DNA from 3 places in the Ruegeria sp. CL3 genome. Region 3 is predicted to be linked to each of the others. Evidence: riboswitches for the same ligand, from Rfam matches in the RefSeq annotation. Region 3 holds a riboswitch; each other region holds the start of a gene.
The links. Region 3 has a riboswitch for cobalamin ahead of ACR0NO_RS11905 (DUF1636 domain-containing protein). Riboswitches for the same ligand answer to the same signal wherever they lie in the genome.

Region 1 (5,125 bases), on a different contig from region 3:
GCGGGGCCAGAAGCAATCGGGACAGGATGTCTGAAAGCGTCAACAGGATGGCCCCGACGACGGCTGACGTGATCAAGAGATTGCGGTGGAGCGTTCCGGCGATGCCTCGGGCAATATGCGGGACCATAAGGCCTACGAAGCCAATCACGCCTGCCACTGACACAAAGCTGGCCGTGGCCAAGGCGGCGACCAGAAACATCCGAAACCGCAGGCCTTGCACAGGAATGCCCAGCGTCGAGGCTGTAAAATCCCCCGTCAGAAGCGCGTCGAGCCAGCGGCTGCGATAGAGGGAATAGCCCAGGATCAAGGCCAGTCCCAGTACAACGAGGGGGAAGGTCTCCCACCGTGCCAGACCAAGGCCGCCTAGCATCCAGAAAATGACGGAATGCGCGGCGCGGCTGTCGCCCGCGAAAATCAGATAGTTGGTGATGGCCGAAAACAGGAAAGACACAGCCAGGCCTGCCAAAATCAGTTTCTCCGGCGCACTGGTGCGCAGGCTTTGAACCAGGGCCAGAACAATGCCGGAGGCGATCAGGCCCCCGCAAAACGCCGCCAGCGGCAGGGTCCAGATGCCCAGAACATCGCCTGTTACAGTGATGACGAGAACGGCCCCCGCAGCGGCCCCGGACGAAAGGCCAAAGAGAAACGGGTCCGCTAGGTCATTGCGCGTTGTCGTTTGCAAAACGACGCCGACAACACCAAGCCCGGCTCCAATCACCGCCGCAAACAACGCGCGGGGCAGGCGCAGGTCAAAGACGATCCGGTGCAGAGGGGACATGTCGCCCTCAGTCACGCCAGTCCCCAGCCCAATCGCGGTGAAAACCTCGGCCAAGGGGATCGGGGTGGTGCCATAGATCGTCGACAGCAGCAAAAGGGCGGTCAGAATGACCGCCCCCAGCAGGACCGCCTGGCCCGTCTTCGTCATCTCAGCTGTTACCCCGGTGCATCGCCGTTGCCATCTTCTGGATCGCTTCGATGTTTGCCGGTCCCGGTGTCAGCTCTTCGTAGCGCAGGCCGATCCAGCGCTCGTTCTTGACTGCATCGGTCTGCGACATCACCGGATGTTCCTGCAGGAACTTAAACGTATCTGCCGCGCCATTGCCCGTTTGGTAGTCCAGCAGAACAAGGAATTCGGGGTTCGAGGCGGCGACAGCCTCCCACGAGGTGCGGCCCCAGCTAGTGTCCATGTCATGGGTGACGTTGACGCCGCCAGCCGCTGCGATCATCGCGTCGGGAATGGCATATTTGCCTGCGGTAAAGGGCGCATCGGCCGGGCCGTCCAGCAGGAAGACGCGGGGTTTTTCCAGATCGGCGGTTTTGGCTTCGATCGCGGCCAGTTGGTCTTTCCAGCCCGAGACCAGCGCGTTCGCCTTGTCCTCGACATGCATGACCGTGCCCAGACGCAGAACGTCGTCAAACAGCAGGTCCATGCTGGCTTCGGGACGGTCTTTGTTCAGGTGAATGCAGCTTTCGGTCAGCACCATGGTCTTGATGCCAAAGGGCTCCAGCGTGTCAGGGGTAACGTCTCCGCCGGGTTTCATGCCGTAATACCAACCGGCGAAGAACATGTCGGGTTCGACCGCGACGAGGTTTTCGACCGTCGGGTATTTCGGAGCGAGTTCGGGGATGTCACCGCGCTGCGCGTCGAAATCGGGGCTGGTCTTGTACCAGCCGGTGATCCCGGTCAGGCCAACGATGCTGTCTTGAAGACCCAGTGCAAAGGCCATGTCGGTCATGTTCATGTCATGAACCACGATCCGCTCGGGCTTGCTATCGAACACCAGAGGTTCACCGCAATTGTCGACGGTGATCTCTTGCGCAGCAGCGCCGCCCGCCAGTGCGCTGAGGACCGCAGCGGACAAGAGTTTCAGTTTCATCAATCTCTCCTGTTAAGATGAAAGCTTTCGTTTTCGGATGTCCAGCGCGGGGATCACGCGTCCTTCATGCTGGAAACACAAATAGTCAACACCAAAAGTCTCGCGCACGCGGTCTGGGGTCAGAACCTCGGCGACCGGGCCGAAAGCCGTCAGTTGCGCGTTCTTCATCAGGGCGACGTGGCTGGCGAATTCGGGGATCATGACCAGATCGTGGACGATCATCACAACCGTCACGCCCAATTCGGCGACCAGAGACAGCATGTGCCCCTTGGCATCCGGGTCCAGATGGTTGGTCGGCTCATCCAGAAACAGCAGCGAGGGGTTCTGCGCCAACGCCCGCGCGATATGAGCGCGCTGGCGCTCTCCGCCGGACAGCTTTGCCATCTGTTTGCCAGCCAGATGGGACAGTTCGGTGGTGTCTAATACGCGCTGCAGGTCCGTTTTAAGAGCTTCGGCGGATTTGTCGGCCCTGATCGGGATTTGCCCAAGGGCCACATAATCGCGCAGTTGCAGCCGCCCGTCGGGTATTTCCTGCTGGCCGACAACGGCAATCCGTCGGGCCCGCTCCAGCGACGACAGTTTCCGCAGGCTTTGACCCTGAATACGCACATCGCCTAGCGCCAATTTTGCGACACCACACAAGAGGTTAAGCAGCGTCGTTTTGCCCGCCCCGTTCGGGCCGGCAACGGCCAATATCGCGCCTTCCTCAAGCGTGAACGAGGTGTCGCGCAGCAGAACATCGCCGTTCAGGGCGTAGTATTCCAGATTTTCAGCGACCAGAAAGCTCATGCCGTGTCCTCCGGTGGCAGGCAAGGCATGCGCGACAGGGTTTTGGTGTAGAGCGCCAAAGGACGGGTCGAGGCGCTGGTCCAACCATCCTCGCTAGCCCGGAACTGATGGGCGAACTCGGCCAAAGCGCTCAGATCGGCAGGGGATTGAATGTCGCCGAACAGGTATTGCGCCTTGCCCTTGGCCTGTAACCCGACCGTCATCGGGCGGTCGCACCCGGCCATACAGTTGATCAGACGTGTCGAGAACCCCACGGGCAGCTGGCCGTCCAGCGCTTCTTTTGCCTCACGCGCGGGTATCGGCCCATTGCAGGTGCCGCATATCAGGACGAAATGATCAGCCATGGCACGCATCGCCGACTTGAACAAAAGCCGATTGAAGGCAAAAGCCATGAGTTGCATCAGCACGCAGATGTGCCATCGAGCCTCCTTCCGGGACACCCCGCCCCGGGCTGGTTAATCTGTGATGGCAGGTCTCCTGACTTGCGGGTCGTTGCTTGGCCAACCTTCCCGACCTTGAGGGCCAGTGGTTCTGTGGCGTCGCTCTCCGCTTACAGTTGCGGGGGCAGTCACGGCATTGGCCCTTGGGCCGCACCGTATTCCCATTTTCATCCCTCAGACACAGGCCGTCGGGAACCATCCAGAGCAGCTAGTCTGCTCAAGCTCCTATTGTCAAGCGCCGGAATCGCGCTATGGGACCACGCGCAGGGTCGGCCTGCGGGCGGGTCGGATCGGTCCGACACCATCGGTCGGGAACTGGCTGGCCAGGGTCAAACCGGCCTGTATCAGATGGGTGTCCGGGTAGCCTCCGGTCAATTCGTTCAAGGCATCGCGCGCTGCCGGAGTTTCGTCGCGGCGCATGTGGTGCAGCATCCGCAGCAGGGCGCCTTCGTCACATTTTAGCTCGTGCCGTGTTTCAACACAAAGCGGGTCGTTGAAGGCCAGACCCAAAGGGCGGGTGTGTAGCGTGGCCTTGACGACTTTGAAGACCAGATGTGCCAGAACCAGCCCCTGATCGCGCCCCCAGCGTTCGGTTGCGACCTTGAAGGCATGTTGCCACGCCTGCGTTTCCGGCTGTGTTAAGCTTAGGATGAAGTGCCGCATGACAGGCAGCAAACCGCGTTCGAAACCGTCAAATTCGACGCGGGGCAATGTGTGGTCAAATGCTGAGGGTTTCATGCGCGTTCCCTATTGGGTTTGGGGGCTTGTGCGACCAAAGGGTGGACGTTTTGCGGAAGGGTGTTTGGGTCAACCGGCGTTTCAGGAAACGGTGATGCAGCGCGGACGGAAAAGCTGAGATCAGCCTCGATCGCCTGCCTCAGTTTTGGTTTCAATGCGCAGCCATGGCGGCTGGCAACGGCGTCCATGGCCAACAGATCTGCGAGGGATTTTCGCATGTCAGGTTATCTTTCGGTCGCAAAAAATGGGACCGGGCGATGATTCCAACGAAATCTGACTGGGTCAGCTGTTAACTGACAAAAACAGTCGGGAAGTACAAGCGCGAAATTCTCAATGAAGTCAGTAGTCGGCAACCAACAGGAAATCCGGCGCTGCATCTTCTTCGATTGTTGCAAAGCGTGGGATCGGGTCTTCGAATACGTTGTCCGTTCGGTCGTCATTCACGGTAGAGACTTCGCCAATCAAGCAATCCCCACCTTCCGCCCAGAAGGCGTGCCAGATGCCGGGCATCAAGGTCACGCTCTGGCCTGGCTTCAGGCGCAGATGCTTTCCGGGCTGTATGGTGACAGGGCAGGCATCGCTTGGAACGGTGACCGCGTTGTCGCGGTCGATACCGCCATCGGGGTCCGACGCATAGATTTCCATAACTAGATCGCCGCCCCCACGGTTGATGATGTCCTCGGCTTTGACGATATGGCGATGCATCGGCGATAGCTGTTTGTCGCGAGAGATCAGCAGTTTTTCGGCATAGAGCATACCGCGTCCCCGGCTCAGATCGCTGACGTTACCGTTGCGCAGGGTGAACAGAAACAACCCAAGCTCATCGAACTTGCCTTGACCGTAGTCGGTGATATCCCAACCTAGCCCATGGGCACGGATGCTGTCGGCATCGGCGCTGCGCATCTGGTCAGGTGTCCAATCTGCGAAAGGCGGCAGAACGGCACCAAATGAACTGATGAATGCCTGGGCGTCGGTCTTGATACGGTTGATTTCGGATCGTTTCATCTCGGACTCTTCGTAAGGCTATAATTCATGCGACCAGGGCGGATTTGCTCCGGCGCGCGAGACGGTGACTGAAGCCACCTCTGCACCCAAGGCCAAAGCGTCGCGTAGCGCATCCGGGGACAGTGCTTTCAAGCCGGACTTTGTCAGTTGGCCAGCCCGTTCCAGCGACGCCAAAACCCCTGCATTGAACGTGTCACCCGCGCCAACCGTATCAACAACTTGCACCGGTTTGACAGGGACTGAGACCACAGCACCGTTGGCCAGGTAGCCCGAGGC
Region 2 (5,125 bases), on a different contig from region 3:
CTTCGACGATCATCCGCGTGTTAGACGCTCTGAGGGTGACCGCAGCATCCCAACGAGCCGAGCCATGAAACAAACACTTCAAGACGCCCTTGATCGCAAAGGGTATGACACGCTGACCCCTGTCCAAACCGCCGTATCCGCGCCCGACTTAGAAGGTCGCGACATGTTGGTTTCGGCACAGACCGGGTCGGGGAAAACCATTGGCTTCGGCCTCGCCATCGCCCCGACCGTTTTGGGCGACGCGGATGTATTCGATGCGGCGGGCGCGCCTTTGGCGCTGGTCATCGCGCCGACGCGCGAATTGGCGATGCAGGTCAAACGCGAACTGGCATGGCTCTATGCGGATGCAGGGGCATTCATCGCGTCCTGTGTCGGCGGAATGGATATGCGAGACGAGCGGCGAGCGTTAGCGCGCGGCGCGCATATCGTGGTCGCAACGCCGGGCCGTCTGCGCGACCATGTCATGCGCGAGACAATTGACCTGACCGCTGTGCGCGCCGTGGTTCTGGATGAAGCCGACGAAATGCTCGATCTGGGCTTCCGCGAAGATCTTGAGTTCATTCTGGAACAGACCCCGTCCGAGCGTCAGACTCTGCTGTTTTCCGCCACGGTTCCCCGCGCCATCGCCTCCCTCGCCGCCCGCTACCAGCGCGATGCCGAGCGCGTCAGCACCGTCAGCGAGCGCACGCAACATGCCGATATCGAGTACCGCGCGATGAATGTGGCCCCGCGCGATGGTGAGAACGCAATCATCAACGTGCTGCGCTTTTACGAGGCCCCCAACGCCATCATCTTCTGCAACACCCGCGCCATGGTCAGCCGCCTGACGGCGCGGCTGTCGAATCGTGGATTCTCGGTCGTAGCCCTGTCCGGAGAGCTGACGCAAAGCGAACGTTCGAACGCGCTGCAAGCCATGCGCGACGGACGCGCTCGCGTTTGTGTTGCGACCGATGTGGCCGCACGCGGCATCGACCTGCCGAACCTTGATCTGGTGATCCACGCGGAACTGCCGAACAGCCATGAAACGCTGCTGCACCGCTCGGGCCGAACCGGACGCGCCGGGCGCAAAGGCGTCAGCGCGCTGATCGTGCCGCCCGCATCGTTCAAAAAGGCGCAACGCCTGTTGAAATTCGCCAAGCTGACTGCCGATTGGGGGTCTGCGCCCTCAGCCGATGAGGTTCAGGCGCAGGACATGCAGCGGATGTTCAGCTCGGATGATTGGACCGTGGATGTGACCGAGGGCGAAAGTGCTCTGATTGATGATCTGGTCTCGCGCTTTTCACCGCAGCAACTGGCGGCGGCCTATCTGCGTCAATACGGGCGCAAACACTCCGCCCCGGAGGAGCTAAGCGACACGCCGGATGCAGCACCAAAGCCGAACGTCCCCTTTGGCCCAAGCGTGTGGTTTTCGCTGTCGGAGGGGCACAACGAAAACGCCTCGCCGCGCTATCTGCTGCCCATGTTGTGCAAGGCGGGCAAGATCACCAAAGACGATATCGGCGCGATCCGCATTGCCGACACCGAAAGCTATATCGAGATTCGCGAAAGCAGTGTCGAAGGTTTCCTGAAGGCCATCGGCCCCGAGATGACCGTCGAAGGCACCAAGACCCTCGTGCAACTAGACGCGCCGCCCGCCTTTTCCGGTGGTGGCCGCAAAGGTCTCAAGCGCGACTTCAAGGGCAAGAAGCGCCCCGAACGTGCTGAACGTCCGGCCCGCGCGGCTGAGCCCCAGCCCGCAAAACCGCGCCGGAAATCGGCCGAGAAACCCAAACCCGAAACGCGGCCCAAACGGGATGAGGCCCCCTCGGGCGATCAGCACAAGAAGCCCGCGCGCCGTCCGAAAGGCCCGCCTCCGCCCAAAGGCAAGCCAAGCAGCAAGAAAAACCGCGCACGTGCGGCTGCGATGAAGGGTGGCAACGCAGTGCCCAAGCGGAAAAAGTAAACCGCCTTAGCGCCCGCGGCAGGTTGTGCAAGCGAAGAAATTTTTGTTCTTCGCTACACCATATATTGACAACACGCCACCACCAACCCCAATATGGTGTTGCTTCGGTTCTTTCGATTCCTGTTGAAAGCTAAGAGGGAAACCGGTGAAAAACCGGCGCTGCCCCCGCAACTGTAAGCGGATAGTTCGGCTGAATACGCCACTGAAAGCGAGCTTTTGGGAAGGCCAGTCCGAACATCAATCCGCGAGCCAGGAGACCTGCCGTAAGCAAAGAAAGAAAACCGCGAACGGAGGGTTCGGGGGCGTGTTCAGGGTTCATTTTGCCCGCAGCGTCCTCGGCATTCATTAAAAGGACAGAGGACGACATGAGCATTACCGTATATTCCAAACCCGCATGCGTACAATGCACCGCCACCACCCGCGCGCTGGATGCAAAAGGCATCACCTATGACGTCATCGATCTGACCCAGGACGACAGCGCCATGACCCATGTGACCGAGCTGGGCTATCGTCAGGCCCCTGTCGTTGTGGCAGGCAGTGATCACTGGTCGGGTTTCCGCCCGGACATGATCGCCCAACTGGCCTGACCCATGACCACGCCGATCCCGGCGCTGGTCTATTTCTCATCGAAATCCGGAAACACCCACCGCTTTGTCTCGCGGCTGGGCCTCACCTCTTTCCGCATTCCGAATGGAATGGACCCGCTGCCTGACCCCGGACACTCCTACGTGCTGATCAGCCCCACCTATGCCGATGGCGAAGGGCGCGGGGCGGTTCCGAAACAGGTGATCCGGTTTCTGAACGACCCGGACAGACGCGCCGGGATCGTTGGAGTGATCGGCACAGGAAACCGCAATTTCGGTGCGACCTACGCTTTGGCCGGTCGCATCATCGCCCAGAAATGCAACGTACCGCTGCTCTATACGTTTGAGCTGGCCGGAACAGAGACCGACATCGCCCGCGTCCGCGCCGGGCTGGAAAAACTAGGGAGAAACCTATGCTCGACAGCAGCGTAAACGAGCAGGACTACCACGCGTTGAACGCGATGCTGAACCTCTACGATGGTGAGGGGAAGATCCGGTTCGATGCCGATCGTATGGCCGCGCGGCAGTATTTCCTGCAGCACGTGAACCAGAACACCGTGTTCTTCCACTCGCTGGACGAAAAGCTCGGGTATCTGGTTTCCGAGGGCTACTACGAAGAGGCCGTTCTGGACCAGTATTCCAAGAACTTCATGCGGAAGATCTGGGATGCGGCCTATGCCAAGAAGTTCCGGTTCCCGACCTTTCTGGGCGCGTTCAAATATTACACCTCTTATACGCTGAAAACCCGTGACGGGCAGCGGTTCCTGGAACGTTATGAGGACCGCGTCGTCATGACCGCACTGGCGCTGGCACGCGGTGATGAGGCGCTGGCCCTGTCTTTCATGGAGGAAATCCTCGACGGTCGCTTCCAGCCCGCCACGCCCACCTTCCTGAACGCCGGGAAAGCCTCACGCGGGGAGTTGATCTCGTGCTTCCTGCTTCGGCTTGAGGACAATATGGAGAGCATCGGGCGCGGCATCAACTCGGCCCTGCAACTGTCCAAGCGCGGTGGTGGTGTGGCGCTGCTGCTGACCAATATCCGCGAGCACGGCGCACCGATCAAAGGGATCGAGAACCAGTCCTCGGGCGTGATCCCGGTGATGAAACTGCTAGAGGACAGCTTCTCTTACGCCAACCAGCTGGGTGCGCGGCAAGGCGCAGGTGCGGTGTATCTGAACGCACACCACCCGGACATCATGCGCTTTCTCGACACCAAGCGCGAAAACGCGGATGAGAAAATCCGTATCAAAACGCTGAGCCTTGGCGTGGTGATCCCTGACATCACTTTCGAGCTGGCGAAGAAAAACGCGGATATGTACCTGTTCTCGCCTCATGACGTAGAAAAGGTCTATGGCGTGCCGTTCTCGGAAATCTCGGTGACGGAGAAGTATCACGAGATGGTCGATGACAAGCGAATCCGCAAATCCAAGGTCAATGCGCGTGAGTTCTTCCAGACCGTTGCAGAGATTCAGTTCGAATCCGGTTACCCCTACGTGATGTTCGAAGACACGGTGAACCGGATGAACCCCATTGCGGGCCGGATCAACATGTCGAACCTGTGTTCCGAGATTTTGCAGGTCAATGAAGCGTCTGAGTTCAACGATGACCTCAGCTATTCCCATCTGGGCACGGATATCTCCTGCAACCTCGGCTCGCTGAACATTGCCAAGACGATGGATAGCAGCGATCTGGGTCGTACTGTCGGCGCTGCGATCCGCGCGCTGACGGCGGTGTCCGAGATGTCGGCAATCGACTCGGTCCCATCGGTGCGTCGGGGCAATGATGAGAGCCACGCAATTGGTCTGGGACAGATGAACCTGCACGGCTTCCTCGCCCGCGAGCACATCCACTATGGCTCGCCTGAGGGGGTCGAGTTCACATCCGTGTATTTCGCGGCCATAGCCTATCACGCGATCCGCACCTCCTGCGAACTGGCGCAGGAACGCAAGGCGTCGTTTAAGGGGTTCGAGACCTCCGACTACGCCTCGGGCACATTCTTCGACAAATATACCACCCGTGACTGGCTTCCCGAAAGCGATCGGGTGAAGGCTCTGTTCGACGGCGTGACCCTACCCACAAGCGACGACTGGGCAGAGTTGAAGGCCGATGTGATGAAACACGGCCTCTATAACCGCAACCTTCAGGCGGTGCCGCCCACCGGATCGATCAGCTATATCAACAACTCGACTTCTTCGATTCACCCCATCGTTTCGAAGATCGAAATCCGTAAAGAGGGCAAGATCGGTCGCGTCTACTATCCGGCGGCTTTCATGAACAATGACAACCTCGAATACTACCGCGATGCCTATGAGATCGGCCCCGAAGCGCTGATCGACACCTATGCGGCGGCGACCGAACACGTCGATCAAGGCCTGTCGCTGACCCTATTCTTCCCGGCTGAGGCGACGACACGCGACATTAACCGCGCGCAGATCTACGCGTGGAAGAAAGGCATCAAAACCATTTATTATGTGCGTCTGCGCCAGGAGGCCCTTGAAGGGACCGAGGTGCAGGGCTGCGTATCCTGCTCGCTGTAAGGGGCCACTGACATGAAAGACATGATCCAAACCAAGATCCCCCGCGCCATCAACTGGAACCG
Region 3 (5,125 bases):
CAGAGTGCCATGTGCGCCGATATGGATCAGCGCGTCTGCGCCCAGCCCTTTGCGGAGCCACAAATAAAACGCGACGTAGCTATGGCGCGGGGTGCGAGACAGGTCGTGGTAGTCGTCATCGCGCAGCTCGGGCGTGCCGCGTTCGGGTTGTAGTGCAACCAGCGCGTTGCCGCGACGCAAGGCGGTGAAGTGGAACGCGCCCTCGGTAAAGATCGGGTCGTCCTCGGGCTTACCCCAAACGGTTTGGAGATCGGCGCGCAGTGGCTCGGGCAGGTCTGCCAAGGCTACCTGGTAGTCTTCCAGAGGCCATGAGATGCGCGCGTCTAGCAGGGTTTCAGCAATCGGCTCGGCCGGTGCGGTGCTGTAGCCCTCGGCCTGAAGATCGGTCAGCATCGCCTCGGCCGAGGCCAGAGCGTCCAGACCCACCGCGTGCGCCATTTGCCAGTCTTTGCCAGGATAGGTCGACAGCACCAGCACGGGCACCTGATCCGCCTTGGGTTTGTCATGCAGGGTCAGCCAGCCGGTGACACGGTCGATAATCGCTTCGATCCGCTCTTGCTCAGCCCGGTGGGCAAAGCGGGAATATTCCAGATGCGGGTCACGTTTGCCCGGTTCTTTGAACGAGGCAATGCCCGCCGAAATGCGCCCGTCCACTTCGGGCAGCACCACATGCATGGCGAGATCAGCGGGGGAAAGGCCCCGTTCGGCCTCGGCCCAAGCTTTGCGGCGGGACGTGGCGAGGGCCATCTGAAACACGGGCACGCCCGCCGCGTCCAAAGGGGATGTACCCGACGCGCCTTTGCCCGAGAAGGAGGTGGCATTGATGATCGCCGAAGGTTTCAGCGTGACGATGTTGTCACGCAGCCATTCAGCGGCAGCAGGAGCTTTGAGGGAGGGGGCGAAGAGGCCCACCGCCTCAAACCCGCGACCCCGCAAGCTGCGGATCACGGTGGCGACAGGGGCCGTGTCCGCCGAGGTCAAATAGGCCCGATAGAAGGTGACGACGATACGTTTTGCGTCGCCCGCAAAGGCAGTCTCAACCGGGATCACGCCGCGATCAGGACACCACGCGCCGGATTCGGGCAGAGTTTTGGCCCCCATAACCGGGCCGGCGTAAAGCCCCGCCGCCAATGCCATCTGCGCCAAAGCGGCCTGTGCCGCGACTTCACCGCCGGTGTCGCAAAGATGTGCCAGACGGCGCAGGGTCGAGACGGGCAGGGTGGAATACTCATCCAGCCGCGTATCCTCACGCCCGTCGGCGGGCAGGACGGCCAGCGCGATCCCTTTGGCCTGCGCCAGCGACAGAACCTGCTGCAACCCGTAGGACCAGTAAGGCACGCCGCCGATCAGGCGGATCAGGATGCCCTTGGCCCCCTCCAACGTCTGTTCGACGTAAGTATCGACCGACAGCGGATGCTTCAAAGCCGTCAGGTTGGCCAACCGCATCGTCGGCATCCGACCCTCCGGCCCGCCACCACGATGCCAGCCCGCCGCAAAAGCGCCAAGGTCGCTGTCCGAAAAGGACAGCACCACCAGATCCGCCGGGCTTTGGCCCAGATCGGTTGGGGTTTCCGCTTCTTCTAACCCGTGGCTTTCGCGGAAGACGACGTGCATGGGTCTTACTCGGCGGCCTCGGTTACACCCGCGAGGATTTCGCGGATTTCTGCTTCTTTGATGTCGTCATGCTCGGCGATCACCACCATGCGCGAGCGGCGCTCTTCGCCGGGTCCCCACGGGCGATCGTATTGATGACGCACACGGGCACCAACGGCCTGCACCAGCAGGCGCATCGGTTTGCCTTGAACAGCGGCATAGCCTTTGACGCGCAGGATGTTCAGCTCATTGGCCAGACGTTCGATCTTGGCGACCAGATCGGCAGGGTCGGACTGTTCCGGCAGATCAACGATGATACTTTCGAAATCGTCATGCTCGTGATCGTGGTGACCGTCGTGATGCGATGGACGGGCGTCCATGTCATCTTCAGCAGCCGCTTCCAGACCAAGAACAACGCGGACGTCCACGGCGCCTTCGGCCACTTCGACAACGGGTAGCGGGCGAGGGGCCTCGGCGGCGATGATCTTTTTCGCTTCGGCCACGCCTTCGGGACCGGCCAGATCAGGCTTGGTCAGCAGGATGATGTCGGCGCAGGAAATCTGATCCTCGAACACCTCGGACAAGGGCGTTTCATGGTCGATCGAGTCATCGGCCAGGCGCTGAGCGTCCACGGCTTCGACATTCGGCGCAAAGCGACCAGCGGCGACAGCCTCGGCATCGGCCAGCGCGATCACGCCATCGACGGTGATTTTCGATCGGATATCGGGCCAGTCGAACGCCTTCAGCAGCGGCTTAGGCAGGGCGAGGCCGGAAGTTTCGATCAGTATGTGATCAGGGCGCGGCTCCAGCGCCATCAGGGCTTCGATAGTCGGGATGAAGTCGTCGGCCACGGTGCAGCAGATACAACCGTTCGCCAGTTCCATGATGTTTTCCGCCGGGCAATCGGGGATGGCGCAGGATTTCAGGATGTCGCCATCGACGCCAACATCTCCAAATTCGTTGACCACAACGGCCAGACGCTTGCCCTGCGGGTTCTGCATCAGGTGTTTAACCAGAGTCGTCTTGCCCGAGCCCAAGAAGCCAGTGATCACGGTGACGGGGAGTTTTTCCAAGTTGCTCATTTCAGGGCTCCAATCGGGGGAATGCGGGCTGCGCAGTTTTTGCGGAAATGTTCAGGGCGCTCACGCCATTTGACCAAGCCGTCCTCGGTCGCGAGGTACTTGGTGGCGCCGTCAACGATCACGTCGACATGGTCGGTTTCGTTCAGGTGCTCATAGACGAAGGTCCAGCGATCCGGGCCGCCGCGCAGCACGATGGAACAGCCCTCGTTGCAGTTCGACAAGCATTCCACGGCTTTAAGGGTAATCCCTTCCGGCAGCTCCGCCTGTTCAAGCGCCTTGTGCAACAGGGTGCCGGGGCGTTTCGCGTCGTCTTCAACGGGCAGCCCGCGACGACAGGTGGTGCAAACCAGCAATTCGACCGGAGCGGTCTCGGTCATGTCTCTCATCCCCCCAAATCCTCATCGTGGGGGACGGGGTTTCATGCGGGTCCCTTGACCCGACACCGGAACACCCCGTCCGGTTTCATCTTCGGGCGCTGGCAGGTCTCCCGGCTTGCGGATGTCAGAGGCGTCCTCTGTCGGATGTCCCGCCTTCCCGGCTTTGCGCCAGTGGCTTGGGCACCCTCTCCGGTCACGGTCGCGGGGGCGGCTGCGTTTGGCGGAAAACCCGTTGACGCATTCCCTTTTCATCTGTTCTCACAGACACCAACATGAGGCTCATGCGGCACGCACCCGCAGCTTGTCAAGCGCGATGCAGCTCAGACCGCTGCGGCACGTTGAAAAGCGACCTGCCAGCGTCGCTAGGCGGCATGAACAGGGCGCTGATGCATGGTCGCATGGCCTCAAATCGCAAACGGAGGCGAAATCCATGAAAGTAGGTTTTATCGGGCTTGGGAATGTGGGCGGCAAGCTGTCAGGGTCATTGCTGCGCAATGGAATCGACCTGACGGTTCATGACCTGAGTTCCGATCTGGTTGAGGGTTTTGTCGCGCAGGGGGCCAAAGCGGCTAAAAACCCGGCCCAGATGATGCGCGATTGCGATGCCGTGATAACCTGCCTGCCGTCGCCAGCGGCCTCGGACGCGGTGATGCAAGAGATGTTGCCAGAGGTTGGTCCAGGTAAGATTTGGATGGAGATGTCCACCACCGACGAGGCTGAGGTCAAGCGATTGGGGGCATTGGTTCTGGAGCGCGGAGGGGCCGCAGTCGATTGCCCTGTTTCGGGTGGCTGTCACCGCGCGGCGACGGGCAATATCTCAATCTTCGCTGGCTGCGATCGCGATACGTTCGAGCGTATTTTGCCTTTCCTGACCACCATGGGGCGGCGCGTTCTGCACACCGGAGAGCTCGGCTCGGCCTCGGTTCTGAAGGTACTGACCAATTATCTAGCCACGGCCAACCTAATCACTTGTGCTGAAGCGTTGGTCACCGCCAAGGCCGCCGGGATGGATTTGAACACCACCTATGAGGCCATCAAAATCTCGTCGGGGACATCGTTCGTGCACGAAACCGAAAGCCAGGTGATCCTGAACGGTTCGCGCGATATTTCGTTTACGATGGATTTGGTGAAAAAGGATATCGGCCTGTTTCAGGACGTCGCCGACCGCGCCGGTGTTCCGCTGGAAATCAATCCGGTGATGATCAAGATATTTGAGGATGGCATCGCCCGGTTTGGCGAGCGTGAGCTGTCGCCAAACATCATCAAACGCCTTGAAGAGGCCACGGGTTTGGACATCCGCGCACCGGGTTTTCCTACGGAAATGCAAGACGATGAGCCGGAAGAACCAGGGTACGAGGTTGTGCCTCAGGGGCGTTCCTCCTGAAACTGATTTCCGGAGGCGGTATTTAGAGGAAGGGGATGTGGAGGCGAGTACCGGAATCGAACCGGTGTACACGGATTTGCAATAGGTGTATATCAAAAAAAATGTATTAAAATAATGGTAAAGAACACAAATTATAGTCCGTGTACAAAAATGTGTACATGATTCCATCACTCAATTTCCGAGTGTCGTTCTGTTTCCAATTGCTGAACACAGTGTATAGCAAATTGAAAATATCATCGTATTTTGCGATTATTACAACAAACGCCTTGAATTGCGTAGCAGATCATATCATCTTGATCGTCACGAGCAGTTATGGATCAGATATGGAAACAAAGTCGGATCGATTTCAGCGTTTAGCGGAAGCGCGCGTGACGAAGGCAATATCGATGCTTCGTTCGATTTCAAAGCTATCGAATCGGAGTCACTATGAGTACTCACCGGAAGACGTGCGGCAGATTTTTCAAGCGATAAGGCGGGAGACCGAAAGCGCCAAGGCGGCGTTTGAAATCGGTCTTAAGCGCGATGGCGACAGCGGGTTCCATCTGGGAGGAAAAGATAGTGGTGAGTGAGTTGAAAAGCGTTTGGGAAATGAACTTGATGGATGGAAAAAACCCCATCCATACGGGAGGCTTTCTCACTGCATATGATCATCGAGAGTTCTCTCCCGAAGAGGTTGCGGCTCGTGAGGG

Region 1: it holds a riboswitch for cobalamin, as region 3 does, so the genes downstream of both, ACR0NO_RS16150 (DUF1636 family protein) here and ACR0NO_RS11905 (DUF1636 domain-containing protein) in region 3, are expected to answer to the same signal.
Region 2: it holds a riboswitch for cobalamin, as region 3 does, so the genes downstream of both, nrdH (glutaredoxin-like protein NrdH) here and ACR0NO_RS11905 (DUF1636 domain-containing protein) in region 3, are expected to answer to the same signal.

The regions. Positions count from the first base shown of each region.
Region 1 is NZ_JBQFPT010000010.1:178,834-183,958, forward strand. It holds gene ACR0NO_RS16135 (iron ABC transporter permease) at 1-925, opposite strand, end outside; gene ACR0NO_RS16140 (ABC transporter substrate-binding protein) at 927-1,877, opposite strand; gene ACR0NO_RS16145 (ABC transporter ATP-binding protein) at 1,890-2,666, opposite strand; gene ACR0NO_RS16150 (DUF1636 family protein) at 2,663-3,010, opposite strand; cobalamin riboswitch at 3,117-3,320, opposite strand; gene ACR0NO_RS16155 (hypothetical protein) at 3,356-3,844, opposite strand; gene ACR0NO_RS16160 (hypothetical protein) at 3,841-4,062, opposite strand; gene ACR0NO_RS16165 (D-lyxose/D-mannose family sugar isomerase) at 4,184-4,849, opposite strand; gene ACR0NO_RS16170 (carbohydrate kinase family protein) at 4,868-5,125, opposite strand, start outside.
Region 2 is NZ_JBQFPT010000002.1:189,234-194,358, forward strand. It holds gene ACR0NO_RS03255 (DEAD/DEAH box helicase) at 65-1,942, shown strand; cobalamin riboswitch at 2,031-2,222, shown strand; gene nrdH (glutaredoxin-like protein NrdH) at 2,308-2,529, shown strand; gene nrdI (class Ib ribonucleoside-diphosphate reductase assembly flavoprotein NrdI) at 2,545-2,958, shown strand; gene nrdE (class 1b ribonucleoside-diphosphate reductase subunit alpha) at 2,940-5,063, shown strand; gene nrdF (class 1b ribonucleoside-diphosphate reductase subunit beta) at 5,076-5,125, shown strand, end outside.
Region 3 is NZ_JBQFPT010000007.1:63,330-68,454, forward strand. It holds gene cobN (cobaltochelatase subunit CobN) at 1-1,614, opposite strand, end outside; gene cobW (cobalamin biosynthesis protein CobW) at 1,620-2,675, opposite strand; gene ACR0NO_RS11905 (DUF1636 domain-containing protein) at 2,672-3,052, opposite strand; cobalamin riboswitch at 3,136-3,339, opposite strand; gene ACR0NO_RS11910 (NAD(P)-dependent oxidoreductase) at 3,366-4,436, shown strand; gene ACR0NO_RS11915 (hypothetical protein) at 4,595-5,005, shown strand; gene ACR0NO_RS11920 (hypothetical protein) at 5,025-5,125, shown strand, end outside.